DNA from 2 places in the Bradyrhizobium sp. LeoB3 genome. Region 1 is predicted to be linked to the other one. Evidence: riboswitches for the same ligand, from Rfam matches in the RefSeq annotation. Region 1 holds a riboswitch; the other holds the start of a gene.

Region 1 (8,706 bases):
GCGGCCAGCTGATTTTGCCCACATGCGTTCGTTCGAACTCTGGGCGGCGAGAGCGTCTGCCTCGCGGATTCGCGCCTCACCGGCGCCGCGCTTTCCGGCGGCGCGTTCGGCCAAGATCTTGGTCAAACGCCTGCGTCTTCGTCAGCCCCTTCGCGGGCGCTTTACGATCGCCGCCGGAAAGGGGGGTGGATGACGTTTCGGGGCCATGCCAGAGACAACAGATCCGTAAACAGGCGTTAACATACAGAGGCTTGGTAAGGTTTTGGCGGGTCTGCGAGGCATGGGTCCAGCGCGACCGGCAATCAATGGATCGGCGACATCTAAGGGAAGAATGATTCTTCCCGATGATTCTCCTGCGGGGATCATTTCGCGCCAGCGTAAACCTCCCCGCGCACGCGCGATCGAGTTCCCTTCTGATGAGTGCCTAAATTTCAGTCGGGCGTCGAGGAGAAATAAGTTAATTATTTCAGTATGTTGGTCGATCACGCACACTCACGTAGCCGTGATATTTGTGCAACATGCGTCCGAAAAGAAGCGGAGGTACCTGCGGACACCTCTCTCTCTTGTTGCGCCTTTGGAGACCTTCGTTTCTTATGGAACAGCGACGGAGGGGGGCATCCCGAAGTCGTCCCGTTCTTGGTGGTTCGCTTAAGTCCCTCGCGTTTTCGCGGGAGTCCGAAAGCGCGAAGCGGCTTGACGGGTTTTGGGGGGACTAGGGAACCAGCTTCAGGGTGTTTGCCCGGCGGATCCGCAGCTCTTCCTTACAGAGCAACTTGGAGGTTTAACATGAAGATGGTTAAGAGCCTTATCCTCGGCTCAGCGGCGGGTCTGCTCGCCATGGGCGGGGCACAGGCGGCCGATCTTCCCGTCAAGGCCAAAGCGGTCGAGTACGTGAGGATCTGTTCGCTTTACGGCGCCGGTTTCTGGTATATCCCCGGCACCGACACCTGCATGAAGATCGGTGGCTACCTGCGTGTCGACACCACGTTCAACGGCGGCATCTACAACGCGCCAGCCTGGAGCGGTGATGCGGGTCAAACTAACCGCTATCAAGACTACTTCTCCGCCCGCTCCCGTATGGCGCTGACGGTCGATACCCGCACAGCAACGGAATATGGCGTCGTCCGCACCTTCGGTCAGGCCGACTTCCAGTTCTCGACGCTCGGCAACAACACCTACAACCCGAACTCGATCAACCAGAGCCTGCCGGTCGCAAGCGCCAACCTGCTTGACACCCCCGGCGGCGGCTATGTCGCGGTCGAATTCGTGTTCATTCAGTTCGCGGGCTTCACCTTCGGTAAGTCGGCTTCGGCCTTCGCGACGCCGTGGCATGGTTATCCGGGCAACAACTCGTCCTTCCTGCTCGGCGGTCATGACACCGTCACCGGCGTGAACAACATCCAGTACACTGCGCAGTTCGGCAACGGCATCTCGGGCACCATCGGCCTTGATGATCCGACCGTCTTCGACCGCACCGTCGTGGCCAACCTGACCGTGCCGCTCACGTCACAGGGCGCTGTCGCCAACGCCTATGCCGGTGTGCATGCGCCGGACGTCGTCGGTAACATCCGCATCGATCAGGCTTGGGGTCTGTTCCAGATTTCGGCTTCGGCACATGAAGTCAACGGCTCCTACAACGTCCTGAATACGGTCGGTGCTCCCGCTGGTGCCACCGGTCTGCCGGGTGCGGCGCCGACCAACCTCTCGGAACTCTCCGGTCACCCCGACACCAAGTGGGGTGGTGCGGTGATGGCTGCGTTGCAGATCAAGAACATCCCGACCGGCCCCGGCGACGACTTCAAGATCGATGCCACCTTTGCCAAAGGTAACACCAAGCAGGTGATCTCGACGTCGGCGACATCACCTAACCCCTTCACGATCTTCGGTGGCGCCAATAATTTCGGCTCCTTCGGAAGCATCGGCTTCGGGGCGGTGACTGACGGAGTGTGGGCACCGGCCGGCCTTGCGGGCCCGTTGTTTGGTGCTGATGGGAAAATCCATCTGACGACAGCATGGGGCGTCCGTGGTGCGTATAACCACAACTGGGATCCTTACTGGTCGAGCAGCTTGTTCGGCAGCTACTCGGCGGTCAGCTACGATAACACGGCAAAATTCTTCGTCTGCTCCACCTTCACTGCTGCCCGCCTCTCGGCGCTCAGTGCCGACTTTAGCTGTAACCCCGACTTCAATGTCTCGCAGCTCGGTACGATCACCCGCTGGACCCCGGTCAAGAATCTGACGTTCTCGGCCGAATTCATGTGGTTCCATCTCGACCAGAAGTTCACTGGCTCCGCTATCCTTACCCCATCGGCGCCGATGCCGACCGCTCGGTACGACTTCAGGGACCAGGATACGTACAGCTTGAACGTCCGCGTTCAGCGCAACTTCTGATCCACGCGTCAAAGGAATCTTAATCAAGGCCCCCGGCAAGCGATTGCCGGGGGTTTCTGTTTGCGCGACAAGGCTTTTAGTATGTGGGGCAGTGAGGACGTGGCCTCGGATTAGACTGCGCTACGAAGATAGCGGGGCCTTTTCGGCCGCGGCCTTTTCAAGCTGATGGTTCAAACCGGCGAGCCTGTCGATCACCCGATCGAGTTCGGGGTGCCCAAACTCAGCCAGAATCAGTTCATGCAGCGCATCTTGCTCAGACGACAGCATCGCCAGATGCGAGTAGGCAGCTTCTGTCAAAGAGAGAGTTGCTAGCTGGGTGTTCGAGGAGGGGGACTTCCGTTGAAGCAGACCCGCTCTCTCCAGCAGATTCAATTGCCTCACGACAAAAGATGTATTCACCTGCAGCGCCTTCGCTATGGCCTCGACGGACACACCATCGCGTCCGTCTAACTCGGCCAAGGCAACAATAATGATCCACTGAGCATCGGTTATGCCTAGATGCCGCGCCCAGTAGTGGCGAATGTCCTCCAGACGACTGACCATTGCGGTGACTTCCGAAATGAACCTGCGGCTCGCCTCGTAGTTTCTCATGGAAAGCTGCCGACGTGAAATCTCCGCGTGTACAGATACTGATCTCGCGCTCAGGTTTTGTAAAGGAGATTCGGCTTGCCTGCTGCGGCCTTTGTCCTGATCTCTTGGCTGTCACCGCGCGCCGGACATTGTCCCTAGGATCGCAGTCGCCGCCAGCCTATGACGATGCCACTCGTCGATATGATCATTCCAATGAGCGACAGCAGCAACACCGCGATGTCCCATGCTGGGCGATGGCGCAGCAGCGGCGGAAAATCGAGACTGTGCAGCGCATTGAACAGCCAGCGATACGCCCGGCGGCTGTTGTCGACGCGGCCGAGAATATCGCCATTGCGCGGATCAATGTAGAACCAGCTCTCAGCCGCGTCGTCGAAGCCCACGCGCGACACCGGCAGAAGCCGCTCATTGTGATGCGAATACCAATAATCATCGGACTGCTGGAGGCGCAGGCGCGCGGTCATCGCGGCGTTTGGCAACAAGCTATTCGCCGCTGAGAAAATCTCGTCGTCGGAAAGCACCTTCGTGGTGCCGCTTGCCGGATCGGCAACAGTCTGACGGCCGTCGCGGTCGGTGAGCACCATCAGCGGATGGCCGCCGAGCCAGACAAAGCGAGCTTCGACCGCCCCGAGCGGAGGCATCGATTGGAAGGCTGCGACAATCCGGGGCGCATCATGCCCGGCATATCGGACCGACATCTCCCGGCTCGGGCCTCGGCCTGCAAAATACTCGCCCGGATTAAGCGACAGCCAACCGCTGAATGTCCACGTCAGGACGAAGATGCCGCCGATCAATCCGGCGATGTGATGCCAGGCCATCCATCCCCGATAAGGCGTGACGCTGCCCCGGGCATAACGCTGGCGCAATCGGAGCCGTAGAATGCCGATCCAGAAACCGGTAGCCGCCACCACGAGGCCAATTCCTGATATCCAGCGCACCACGTGCCGCCACGTCGCGCCATCGCGGCGGAGGACCGTGGGATAGATCCAGTGTGGGATCGAGCCCAGCCAATTCCAGATCCGCTCACGTCGCGTGGTGTCGAGCGCCAGTTCACCGGTCTTCGCCGAGACATAGAGCTCGGTTCCGGCTTCATCTCCGAGCGACACCAGGAGGAGCGGCCGCAAGGGATCATAGCGCGCCGTGACACTCCATTGATCGCGTTCGATTGTGCCAATCAGTCTTGGATGCACGGCATTCGGATGATGGCGGGCGATCGCCAGCGCCTGCTCGGTCGTGATGTCCCCGATCGGATGACCGTCCGTTGCCGATATGGTCTTGCGTGCGCCATTCCAGTCCAGCAGCCGATAGACGGGGATATCGTTCAGCATGACGAGGCGAAGATCGCGCGGATAGTTCGCAACACCGGCGATGGCCATGGCCCGATCGGGCGCCACGAGCACGCGGTCCCAGGCGATCGGTGGCAGCGCCGCCCAGCGCTCGCGATCGGTCAACTGCGGGAACGCCACGTACATCATGACGATGCCCGAGACGAACCACATCGCAAACAGCAGACAGGTCGCGATGCCGATCCAGCGATGGGTGATGTAAAGCCACCGCCGTCCTCTCCGGATCAAAGCGCGGCGCATGATCAGAACTTCACGTCGACGGACACTTCTGCCGTGCGCGGCATGCCGAGCAGCCATTGCCTGGAAGGGGCGGACGTGGCGTAGACAGTGTCGAAGAGATTGTAGAGGCGAAGCGCCACCGTGGTTTGCCCGTCAGGCTTCCACCGCAGTCCGCCGTTGACCACGCTGTAGGCGGGGCGAAGCTGGGTATTGGCGTTATCGGAGAATGTTTGCCCTACGATCTGCACGCCGCCGTAGACGGACCAGTTCGGCGCGAAGTCCCAGGTCAGCCACACGTTCGATACCTGCTGCGGCACATTCGTCGGAACGTTGCCGGCGTAGCTGACGAGTTTGCCGCCCACCACCTGGCTGAAGTTGTCGTACCGGGCCCGCAGCACCGCGAGATTGGCATCGACGCGCCAACCATCATTCAGTGCCAGGCCGATCGATGCTTCGATCCCGCGCGACGATTGCTGGCCGACTTGCAGCGCCAGGCCGGCGGGATTGTTGGGATCCGGGACCAGCAGGTTGTTCTTGACGATTTCGTAACCTGCCAGCGTCCATTCACCACGGCCGCCCCAGAATGATTGCTTGACCCCGACCTCGGTTTGCTTGCCCGTGGCAAGCTGGAAGGTTTTCTGCGTGGCCGACAGCGAGATGAGATTGGTGACGGGATCAACGGCTGTCGCATATTGTCCGTAAAAGGCGAGGTTCGAGACGGGCGTGTAGACCACGCCGGTTCGCCAGCTCGTACCCGACAGCGAGATATCGAAATTATTCGCTGGTGTCCTGTAATCGGTGCGGTCGACATCCGGCCGGTCGAACCTGATGCCGCTTACAACGGACAACTGATCGGTTAGCGACAGCCGGTCCTCGGCAAACAACGCATATTGATTGACGATCGCATTGTAGCCGGGCGTGGTTCGCGTCGTGGAGGTCGCAAAAGACCCCATGTCGCCGGCATAGGGGCTAACCGAAGATGCGCCGCCATAGGGCGAATTGTTGGTGTGGGTAAAATCGATCCGGTTGACGTCGAAGCCCGCAACGAACTCGTTGGCGAAGCCCAGCAGATGACCACGAAACGTTGCGTCCATCCGGTTACCGACCTGCGCCTGGTCGTGGAAGATCTCGATGTAGCTGGTTCGGTCGATCAACCGTGTTGCAGGATTCCAACTATAGTTCTCGACATCACGCCAATGCCGACGGCTGGTCAGGTAGTAGAGTGTGTTCTGGACCTTGACTCCGCCCGTCACGTCCCACTCGGTCTTGAACTGGCTCCAGTTATCCTGATAGCGGATCGCGCTGTCGAGGACGTTGTAGTTCTTGAACCGCAACGTGTCGTCGATCCCGCCGTTGATCAGCGGTGTGCCGAAATAGCGCGAGGGGCTTCGATTGCCGTAGTCGTTCGAGAGTGTGAAAGCGAGGTTTTCGGCGGCCTGGACCCGCACTGCGGCGGAGACCGCAACATTCGACGTCTCGTCGCGATCAACCCAGCCGTTCGACATGTTGCCGATGGCATTGACGCGATAGGATACGTTCGGATTGATCGGGCCGCCGCTATCCACCGCAATGCGTCGCGTCGTATTGGTGTCGAGCGATATCTCGGCATCGTTGTAGGGCGTCGTGACCGGTTTCTTGGGGATCACATTGACGATCCCACCAATCGCGCCTTCCCCGTACAGAACGGAGGCCGGCCCGCGCATGACCTCGATGCGATCCGCCGACCACGTATCGAATGGAAAGGTCACGGTTCCTGCGCCAACATAGAGGCGAGTGCCATCATACAGCGTCATCACCGAATTGCTTCCGGTGAAGCCGCGCGTGCTCAACGAGAGGCCGCCATTGCCCGGCGCCGGGCTCGCGGTAAAGCCCACTGCGTTCTGGGTGACCGCGTCCGTGACATTATGCTGGCCGCGTTCTGCGATGGTCTGCGACGTAATCGTTTCGACGCTGGCGGGCGTCTGCAGCGGGGTGAGATTGAGGCGGCTGCCACTCGCGTTCTGCTTGTTCAGGTTTAGCGTCGGAGATGGCGTGTCGGACGTTGCGGTCGAGGGCGTAGTGCTTCGCGCCGCCGGGCTCCGGCTCGACTGAGACTGCGCAGGTCGCGCCGCGGAAGTTGAACGCTGATGATTGAGACGCTTTGCCGCAGGCTTTTGCGGCTGGATAACGCTCACTGGAGGCAAGACATGGGACGTCTCAGGCTGCTGGGCCTTTGCCGAAGAAGATTCGAGCAGGAGAACCGGCAGGAAGTATCTGAAAGCGAGCCGCGCAGCATCACGCTGCCTTGCGATAGTAACGATAGAGAGCACGAGCAGACCTCGGTATGACGTCAGTGGCACGTCACCGCAAACGAGGTCTCGCTCGAACGTGCCTATGGCACGCCGGACGAAAACAATGTCTGTACTCCCCGACCGACATTCTTGCGTGTGACCACGGCTGACGGCAGGTCTCCTGGCTTGCGGGTCCCAACCCTTCGTCGCCTTCCCAGGACCGAGGCTCCCAGTGGCGCATGACGAAAGATTCGCCGCTCACAGTTGCGGGGGCAGCCGCGGCATAGAGGAGAAAGTCCCCGCACCGCGTTCCCTTTTGATCCCCGTTAGGGGAACCGTCGGTCGCGATCTAGGAGATTGTCTGAGCCGAAGTCAATCCTGTCACAGAGTAGGCATCAGGACACCGCGCGCATCCACGTCGCGGCGAAGGATATGCAGCTCTTCCGCCGTGGGCGCCTCGGTTTCGGGCACCGACGAAAGGTCGCCGAGGTCGAATCCGGTGGCATCCTGCAGCTCATGCCGGTTGACGCCACGATGGATCGAGCGGACCTTCATGCGCCCGGCTTCGCGGTCGAAGTCGAACAGACATTTGGGGGTAACGACCATGCAGGGGCCGCCCCAGTCGAGGCCGAGCTTCCTGCGTCCTTCGATCCCTCCCGGATAGCCGACGCCGGAGACGTAATCGACCTTCTCGACGAAGTTGCGCCGGTCATGGTGCGGCATCATCACATATTCGCGCCGGAACAGCGTCATATGCTCGGGCTGCAGGATCGGGCCGACGAGGCGAACCTTGGGCCGGTCGTGCGGACCGACGCAAACACTGTTGATGTTGCCGACGCGGTCCACCTGTACCGCGCTGCTGAATCCAAAGCTCACATCGCCGCGTTTGAGCACGAACTGGCCGGGATAGTCGACCATCTGGGACTCGCAGGGCAGGTCGCGCAGCATCGCGCTGTGCTCGGAGTCGGGCAGCCGGTCGATCTCGCTGAAGTCCGGGTTATGATAGCAGCCAGCGAGCAGGATGGTCAGGTTCGGTGCGTGCATGCGCTTGGCGAGCTCCATGGCCGCAAGCGGGATGCCGGTCCCGAACAGGGCCGCCGCGGCCCCCGTGAGGAGACCGGTGAAGCCGACCTCGGCATCGGCAAAGCTGCGGGCCAGTGCGACGGCGAGCGTTTCGTTGAGCGTGGCGGGCGCGGTCATGCAAGGCTCCCGAGGTCGGCGAGACGGGAAAGCTGGGCGGCGCCGAGCTTGTCCAGATAAGCGAAGTGGTCCACCGGCCGGCGGACCCAATCATCAAGGTAAGCGGCGAAGGTGCCGTCGTTTGCAGAGGCCGCCACATAGGCATCGAGATGGGTATCATCGGCTAGGTAGCGCCCCAGCGTCGGCGTCGGATGCGATCCCCACGGCACCTCGACCACGGCGCTGATCCGATAGGAGGGCAGCTCGACGAAACGGGCGTGCCGCTTGATGAAGGATTTTGCTACGATCTTTTCCGCGGTGACGATGACATGCTCGCACGAGCGGGCCATCAGCACGTCGCCGCTCTGCGGCAGCAGCCGCCGCGCCGGCGTTACGATGTTGCCCTGCTCGTCGGCCGCGATAGCGTGGATCACCACCACATCGGGATTTGCTGCCGGGAAAGCGTGCAGCCTGCGGCCGGTGATGGGACAGGGGAATTCCTTGATCTCGTCGTTGTAGGTGACGACATCGTTGCCGCCCAGAAACTTGGCGGGCCAGAAGTCGAAGCCGTCCTGGTTGGCTCGGAAGCGGTCCCAGCAGGCCATCTCGGGATAGTCGACGACCTTGAGGCGTCCGCCTTCCACGGCGCGCCGATAATTGCGTGCCAGGCCGTGCTTCTCCAGCCCCACGTAAGATGTTTCGACCTTCTTCAA
Region 2 (8,706 bases), 200 kb from region 1:
CGGGTCCAGACCTTCCGTAGGATGGGTGGAGCCCCATGCTTTTCAAAGATCTCGATGGCAGCGAAGCTGTCACCAACTCGATCAGCGCCGGCTCACGCCCCTCGTGCATCGCGGATCGCCTGCGCGACTTTCGTCGCCTGCGACACCCGTCCGATTCGCGCGCCCGTGACGATCTTTTTTCGGCGCGTGCTCAAGCGCGGCACCATCCCTTCGTTGGCGGTCGATCCGGCGGAGGGATAGGGAATGAAGTCCGCGGCCCGATGCAGCGCGAGAGCCTTTCGAGCCGCTTCGACATTGGCGGTGCGAGCTGCCAGGTTGTGAAGACGCCTGAGCTCGCTGTTCACCCGCTTCAGTGCCGCGGCAAAGACCTGCTTGCGTTGTGATGGACGATCGGCAGTTCCGGGGAAGTTCGCGCCGCGAGGCTGGCCTTTTCCGCGCGTCTCTCGCCGCTTTTGTCGGCCGAGCGTTCGCTCCTTGTCGCGCATCTTGCGCAAGCGGGATCGCATGTCCGCAAGATCAGCCGGCTCGACGTCATAGATGGCGGGATGATGCGTGAGGCGGATCGTCTCGTATTCGTCGTGACTGAGGAGGCTGCGTTCGAGTTTGCATGGGACCGACATTTCCTGTTCCTCCGTTGAATCTGTCGATGCTCACATGAACGGTATCATCCAAGTTTAGCGACGCGTGTGGGTGACATGTGATGCTCGCATAAGGCTGTAGGATTTGCCATCTGCCGTCCCTTCGCCTGTCAGCAACTTTCTGTGTTCGTCATTCAGGTCGCCGCTATCAGCGATCCGCAAAAATGCTGTTGGGTTCTGATCGTTATCGATTTGAGTTTTGCTCCGCCTTGTGCTTCTTTGCGCGCGTCATCGGTGCCCTTTGTAGGGTGAAACGGGAACGCGGTGCGGGAATCTTCCCCAATGCCGCGGCTGCCCCCGCAACTGTAAGCGGACTATTTGCGATCCGGATGCCACTGGGCCTGCCAAGCAGGTTTGGGAAGGCGGATCGCGAGACGACCGCAAGCCAGGAGACCGGCCGTTGACGGGTATCAACTCGTTCGACGGTGGGTCGGCGGAAGGGCATTAATGAACTTGCGGCGTTTTCTTGCCGGGTGTGCGGCCGTTGCTGCGTGCGGTCACACTGGCGCCATGGCCCAATCGGGTCCCGAACAGCTTCCTGCTGTCGTCATCAATCCGGAGGTCCGGTCCAAGCCGGCCCCGAGGAATAGGCAACGGTCTTCAACGACCCATCCTGCGCGCCCGGCGCCCGGTAACGAGGCGCCGGCCGCGACTCCCGAAGTGGTCGTGACTCCCGACCGTACACCGGAGCCGGCGAGCCGGACCGGAAGCTCGGTCAGCGTGGTCACGCACGAAATGCTCGCGACCAGCAATCCGACCTCGCTCGTCGATGCGCTGCGGACCGTGCCGGGACTCGATATCACCGAAAGCGGCGGACCAGGCGCGACGACCAATGTGCGCTTGCGCGGCGCCAATACCGGCCAGACGCTGGTCATGATCGATGGCATCAGGGTCAACGATCCGACCGCCGCCAGCGGCGACTTCGATTTCGCGATGTTCGCCCCGGGCGCGATCCAGCGGATCGAGGTGCTGAAAGGACCGCAGAGCGCGCTCTACGGATCTGACGCGATCGGCGGCGTCGTCAACATCATCACCAAGAAAGGCACCGGTCCGGCACAACTCGACGTCAGCACCGAGGGCGGAAGCTACGGCACGGCGAGCACCAGCGCAGCGCTGACCGGAACCTCTGGGCCGTGGTCCTACGCGTTCACGGGAAGCGGGCAGCACAGCAACGGCTTTTCACGCTACGGCTATCGCATCCCCGCGCTCGAAGCCAAGTATGGCCCGCTCGAGCGCGATGGCTTCGACCGCGTCGGCGGTTCGGCACGCGTCGGCTACGATTCCGGCGAAGGCGTACGCCTGGAGACGGGCATGCTGGCCTCATTCACGCGGTCCGCCTATGATCAGGCCTCCGGAACGTTCCCGGACACGCCGTCGAGCGCGACGCGCCTGCTCGAACAGGTCTGGGGACGCGCGTCGTTCGACACGTTCGGCGGCATTCTCACCCATAGCGTGAGCGCATTTGAGACGCATATCGACCGCTCGTTCGACGACGTCACCTACAAGATCAACAAACTGCCGCAGAACACAACATCCATCCTCTCCAATTTCGTCGGCGACAGCACGGGCCTGGAATATCAGGGCAACCTGAAGGTCGGCCCGCTGGGATCGCTCATCGTCGGATCGCGTGTGCAGCATGAAACGGCGAGCACCTCCACCACCAACCTATTGCCGATTCCTGGAGCGTCGACGCCGCAGCTCGCAGGCACGCAAGACACCAATTCAGTGTTTGCGCTCTGGCAACTGCCGATCGGCGAGCGGCTCAACATCACGATGGGCGGCCGGGTTGACGACGTCGTCGATGTGGCACGGTTCGAGACATGGCGAACCACCGCGGCTTACACGATCGCGGAGACCGGCACCAAGCTGCATGCGAGCGCCGGGACAGGCGCCAAGGCCCCGACGCTCTATCAGCTCTATGCGCCGACCTATGGCAATTCCGCGCTCAGTCCCGAGGAGAGCTTCGGCTACGATGCCGGCATCGACCAAAGCCTGTTCGGAGGCCGCGTTGTGGTTTCGCTGACAGGCTTCGGCAACAGGTTCAGCAACCTGATCGACTTTGTGACCGATCCGGCGCACCCGCTCGGGCACTACGTCAACGTCTCGCGTGCCGAAACCGACGGACTGGAGCTCGGGGTCAACGTCGATATCCTGCCGGGCTACCTGAAATTCAACGCCGCCTATACCTATCTGCAGGCTAAGGATCTCTCGACCGGCCTGACGCTGGCGCGCCGGCCGGAAAACCTGGCGAGATTCTCGTTCCCGATCACACCGATCGAGGGCTGGCTGATCGAGCCACGCGTGCTCGCGGTATCGACGCGCTACAGCGGTTCAAACGAGACGCTACCACTCGCCCCTTACGTCCGCGTCGATCTCTACACTGAATACAAGATCGATGAGACCTGGAAGGTGTACTTGCGCGGCGAGAACATTTTCAACGAGCGTTATCAGGAAGTGTACAACTATGGCACGACCGGACCTGCGGCTTACGCCGGGTTCAGTGCCCACTGGTGAAGCGGATGTGATGATGCGCGCGCGAGGTGCGCTACTTGACCGAACCAAGCGCGCTGGCCAGGCGATCGAGACCATCGTCCGACGCAAGGCCAAATCGCAGCCATTCGCGTGCGCCGTTAAAGCTCCGGCACCAGATGTGGCGTCGGGCCAATTCGGTGTGCAACGTCGGGGCATCGGGATGGGAGGCAAGGCGAAAGAGCGTCGTCCCTCGGACGAGCTGAAGGCCCGCCGCTGTCAGGACCTGATCCAGCTTGCTCGACTGCCGAGCGAGCTTCGCACGCATCGCATCAGCCCAGGATCGATCCCGCAGAGCGGCTGTGCCCACGCAAAGCGCCGGCCCGGAGACCGACCATGGACCCAGCGCCGCGGAGATACGTTCGACGATGTCGCGTCGGCCGATCACGAAGCCAAGGCGAAGTCCGGCGAGCCCATAGAACTTGCCGAAGGAACGCAGTACGAGAATGGGGAGATCGGCGCTCATCGCGGCAGCGCTGATGCCAGGATCGACATCGGCAAAGGCCTCGTCGATAACCAGCCAGCCTCCGCGACGATCGAGCCGTTCGGCAACATGCCGAAGCGCCCTGCGGTCCGCGATACGTCCATCCGGATTGTTGGGATTGACGACGACAGCGTGAATGGCGCGGTCAGGCAGCGCGGAGAGATCATTCAATGCAATAATCTCTCGGCCTCCGCTGCTCCACGCAGCCGAATGCTCGCCATAGGTCGGAGTGACGATCGCGACCGCTCCGGGTCCGGCGAGATGCGGAATCCATTGAATGAGGGTCTGCGTGCCGGCGGCGGCTGCGATGCCTGCATCGTCGGGTACGCCGTAAGCTTCGCGTGCGGCGGCGAGGAGGTCCCGTTCGTCGGCACGCGATGGCAAGCGCGTCCACACACTGTCCGGAATGGAGTGCGGAATCGTCCACGGCCAGGGATTGATTCCGGTCGACAGGTCGAGCCAGTCCGCAGGCTCGCCGCCGTGGTGCGCAATAGCTTCCGTCAGATCACCGCCGTGCTTCATGATCGCTTCATGCCATCAATCGCGCTCCTGCGCGAGACCCTTGTTGGCCTAACGCGGCCGGCGATCGGCGCAACGTTCTTGTTACTCGCAGCACTGTTCGGAGCACATGCAGCCGATCTGCCACGCGTCGCTTCCATCAATGTGTGCACGGACCAACTGCTGCTGGCGCTGGCCGATCCGGGCCAAATTCTCGGCCTCAGTCCCTATTCGCGTGACCCCGCCCGCTCCTGGAACGCGGAAAAGGCCGCAGCCTACCCTCGATTATCGGGCGAAGCAGAAGATGTGCTGATCCTGCAACCGGACGCCGTGGTCGCCGGCAAGTTCACCAAGCGTGCAACACGGGAGTTGCTGAAGGACAAGGGCGTCCGCGTGATCGAATTCGACGCTGCGCGTTCGCTGGAGGACGTCAAGAGCCAGATCCGGCAAATGGGCGAACTGCTGCACCAGAAGGATCGCGCCGCATCCGAGATACGGCGGCTCGACACGGCAATCCAGCACGCGAAGGAGGCGGTATCGCAGCGACCCTATCGCGTGCTGGCTGTGTCGCGGCGCGGCTGGGTCTCGGGTGGCGGCGGCTTGATCAATTCCATGCTGGCCACGATCGGCCTCAAGAACGCGGCGAATGATCTCGGCTACAAGCTTGGAGGTTTTGCGTCGCTGGAGGCGATCGTGAAACTGCGGCCCGATCTGCTCCTTGTATCTGACGGCGGCGACTTCGCGGAGGACGAAGGCGAAGCATTCCTGCTGCATCCTGCATTGGAGCGCTTCTATCCATCGTCGAAACGCCTGGTGATCCCCGAGAAACTGACTGTCTGTGGCGGGCCGATGCTTTCGGAGGCGCTGGAACGCCTCGTCTCCGAACTAAGCCGCGTGGCGCGATGACATGCCGGCGGGAAGCGAGACGATCCTGATCGTTGTGCTGGCGATCGCATTCGACGCGCTTATCGGCGATCCGGATTGGCTGTGGCGGCGCTTCCCTCATCCGGTGGCGCTGATGGGCTCCGTGATCGACCAACTCGATCGCGCGCTGAACCGCGAGCAATGGTCGGCCGCACAGCGCAAGGCCGCGGGATGCCTGACCACGGGCCTGCTGGTCGCGATCTGCGGCGGCCTTGGTCTGCTGCTGGAAGCAACGCTGGGGTGGACGCTGCTCGGGCAAGCAGCCCAAGGGCTTGTGGCCTCCATCCTGATCGCGCAGCGGAGCCTCTATCAACATGTCAACAGGGTCGCCTCCGGCTTCACCGGCGGCGGACTTGCCGAGGCAAGGCGCGCGGTGTCCATGATCGTCGGCCGCGATCCCGAACAGCTCGACACCAGCGGCGTCTCGCGCGCGGCGATCGAATCCTGCGCAGAGAATTTTTCCGACGGCGTCGTCGCGCCGCTGTTCTGGCTGGCGCTGCTCGGGTTGCCGGGATTGTTCGTCTACAAGGTCGTCAACACCGCGGATTCGATGATCGGCCATCGCAGTTCACGCTACGAATCCTTTGGCTGGGCCGCGGCGCGGCTTGACGATCTGCTCAACCTTGTCCCGGCGAGACTGGCTGCGGTGCTGATCGCACTCGCTGCACCGATTGCAGGTGGCTCCGTCGCGCAGGCATTCAAAGTCATGTGGCGCGACGCTTCAAAGCACAGATCGCCGAATGCGGGCTGGCCGGAAAGCGCCATGGCAGGCGCACTCGGTCTCGCCCTGGCCGGGCCTCGCCGCTATGGCGACCGCCTCGTCGATGACCCCTTCCTCAATGCCGGCGCACGGATGGACGCCGGTCCTTCCGACATCCGCCACGCGCTAAAGCTGCTGATTACCGCCTGCGCGCTGGAAGCAGCGATCTATGCGGCGCTGGCGCCAGTGGTTTGACGGCTCCGTGCGATCTCCAGCATGCGATTAATATCGAGATGCGCTTCCAGATGGTCGGCCAGCGCGTCGAGCGCCGACTCGATCTGCGCTTCATAAGCGACAGACGAAGCGATGCCGAGATTGGCGAGCCACGCCTTTCGGAAGCTGTCATTGACGAACAACCCATGCAGATACGTCCCCTGCACGCGGCCATCGGCCGAGCCGGCACCATCGGGGCGGCCGGCGATCATGCCCACCGGACGCGCGCAATCTGCACCGCTGGTGCGGCCGAGATGAATCTCATAGCCCTCGATCGGGCTACCTGTGGCACAATGAACGGCTTGCACAAGCGTCGTCGATTTATGGGCGTCCATCGTCGTGGCGATATCGAGCAGCCCGAGTCCCTCGACCGTGCCCGCCGGGCCATCGATGCCAACGGGATCAGCAATCGTCCGGCCAAGCATCTGGTAGCCGCCGCACAGCCCGAGCACCTGACCGCCGCGCCGAACATGCGCCTTGATGTCGATATCCCAGCCTTGCGCGCGCAGGAAGGCGAGATCGCCGATCGTCGATTTGCTGCCGGGCAGGATCACGACATCGGCGTCGGCCGGAATCGGTTCGCCCGGCCGCACGAATACCAGCCTGACACCTGGCTCCATGCCCAGCGGGTCCAGATCGTCGAAATTGGCGATGCGCGCGAGCACGGGAACGGCGATGACCTTCCGCGCGGACGACGTCTGCACACGATCGAGATCGACGGCATCCTCGGCAGGCAGCCAGGCGGCCTGAGGCAGCCACGGTACCACGCCCAGCGAGGGCCAACCGGTCATGCGCGTCACCGCTTCGAGTCCCTGGTCGAACAGCCTGGGATCGCCGCGGAATTTGTTGATCAGGAAGCCATGAATGCGCGCGCGCTCCTCGGCTTCCAGCACGAGATGGGTCCCCACGAGGCTGGCGATGACACCGCCGCGATCGATGTCGCCGAGCAGCACCACGGGTACGCCGGCTGCCGTGGCGAAACCCATGTTGGCGATATCGCCGGCGCGCAAATTGATCTCGGCCGGACTGCCCGCGCCTTCGACGAGCACGATATCGGCGGCTCGGGCAAGATGCGCGAAACTGTCGAGCACAGCGGGCAGCAGCGCCGCCTTCTTTCCGAGATAATCGGCCGCCCGAAGCGTGCTGCGTCGCTGGCCCTGCACGATCACCTGCGCACCGGTGTCGGTCTCGGGCTTCAGCAGCACCGGGTTCATATGGACACTTGGTGCCATCCGCGCGGCGCGGGCCTGCACCGCCTGCGCGCGGCCGATCTCGCCGCCATCGACCGCCACCGCCGCATTGTTCGACATGTTCTGCGGCTTGAACGGCGCGACCGTGAGGCCGCGCCTCACCAGCGCGCGCGCCAGGCCCGCGACAACAGTCGACTTCCCGGCGTTCGAGCCGGTGGCCTGGATCATCAGCGCCGGCGTCGGCCGCGCCATCAGAATTCTATCCCTTTCTGACCCTTCACCCCAGATCGGAACGGATGCTTGACCAGCGTCATCTCGGTGACCAGATCGGCCATCTCGATCAGCGACGCGTGCGCGTTGCGGCCGGTGATGACGACGTGCTTGTCAGCCGGCTTCTCGTCACGGAGAAATGCAAGAACTTCGTCGATCGGAAGGTAATCGTAACGGAGGACGATGTTGAGTTCGTCCAAAAGGACCATGCGATGGCGATCGTCGCGGATCAGTTCCTTGGCGCGCTCCCAACCCTTCCGGGCAGCTGCAATGTCGCGCTCGCGATCCTGCGTTTCCCAAGTGAACCCTTCGCCCATCACATGCAATGTCACGAGCTCCGGAAACCTGGCCAATACCCGCGCTTCTCCGGTATCCCACTTCGGCGACTTGGTGAATTGCACGACAGCAACAGGATAGCCGTGACCGATATGCCGAAACACCATGCCGAGCGCGGCTGACGTCTTGCCCTTGCCGGTTCCGGTATGCACGATCAAGAGCCCCTTTTCGCCGGTCTTGGTCGCCATGATCTTGTCGCGCGCGGCCTTGTGCTTCCGGGCCTTCTCGCGATGGCGTGCGTTCTCGTCGTCGGCTACGTCGGATGGATTCATCATGCGATTTCTCTCTTTGCTTCGTGCAGGCTTTCGGCAATCAAATCCGCGGCGCGATTGGAGCGTGGCGTCCATAATCCGCGCCTGATGGCTTCCGCGAACCGGGCGGCCATCTCGCGGAGCGCGGCCGGATTGGAGTGCTCGATGAAATCTCGCACCGGGTCGTCCTCGAGATAGGCTGCGAACAATTGATCGAAGTGATGACTTGAGACCGCGTCGGTCGAGGCGGCAAAACCGAACAGATAATCAACGGTCGCGGCCATCTCGAACGCGCCTTTGTAGCCGTGTCGCATGACGCCGGCGATCCATTTCGGGTTAGCGGCGCGGCCCCGCACCACGCGCGATATCTCATGCGCCAGCGGTCGCACCGCCGGCATCTCCGGCCGCGACGTATCGATATGCGCGATGCGCGGTGCCTGCCCGCGCAATGTCGATACTGTTGCAGCCAGTCCGCCCATGAACTGATAGTAGTCGTCGGAGTCCAGGATATCGTGCTCGCGGTTGTCCTGGGCCTGCGCGATCAGGTCGACGTCGGCCAGCCGCGCGACGAGATCGTCGCGGGCCGCGCTCCCCTCAGCCCCCGCGCCATAGG

The links. A riboswitch is a leader RNA that binds a small molecule or an ion and turns the genes downstream of it on or off. The one in region 1 is predicted to bind cobalamin.
Region 2: linked by a shared signal. The riboswitch ahead of ACZXDY_RS01535 (TonB-dependent receptor plug domain-containing protein) and the one ahead of ACZXDY_RS00575 (TonB-dependent receptor) in region 1 are both predicted to bind cobalamin.

Annotation. Positions count from the first base shown of each region.
Region 1 is NZ_JBVBEF010000001.1:142,499-151,204, forward strand. It holds gene ACZXDY_RS00555 (hypothetical protein) at 1-126, opposite strand, end outside; gene ACZXDY_RS00560 (porin) at 787-2,391, shown strand; gene ACZXDY_RS00565 (MarR family winged helix-turn-helix transcriptional regulator) at 2,512-2,982, opposite strand; gene ACZXDY_RS00570 (PepSY domain-containing protein) at 3,117-4,565, opposite strand; gene ACZXDY_RS00575 (TonB-dependent receptor) at 4,568-6,853, opposite strand; cobalamin riboswitch at 6,969-7,169, opposite strand; gene ACZXDY_RS00580 (hypothetical protein) at 7,196-8,014, opposite strand; gene ACZXDY_RS00585 (CoA transferase subunit A) at 8,011-8,706, opposite strand, start outside.
Region 2 is NZ_JBVBEF010000001.1:342,626-351,331, reverse strand. It holds gene ACZXDY_RS01540 (hypothetical protein) at 93-620, opposite strand; cobalamin riboswitch at 854-1,054, shown strand; gene ACZXDY_RS01535 (TonB-dependent receptor plug domain-containing protein) at 1,305-3,152, shown strand; gene cobD (threonine-phosphate decarboxylase CobD) at 3,184-4,173, opposite strand; gene ACZXDY_RS01525 (ABC transporter substrate-binding protein) at 4,183-5,055, shown strand; gene cbiB (adenosylcobinamide-phosphate synthase CbiB) at 5,057-6,028, shown strand; gene ACZXDY_RS01515 (cobyric acid synthase) at 6,001-7,488, opposite strand; gene cobO (cob(I)yrinic acid a,c-diamide adenosyltransferase) at 7,488-8,114, opposite strand; gene cobN (cobaltochelatase subunit CobN) at 8,114-8,706, opposite strand, start outside.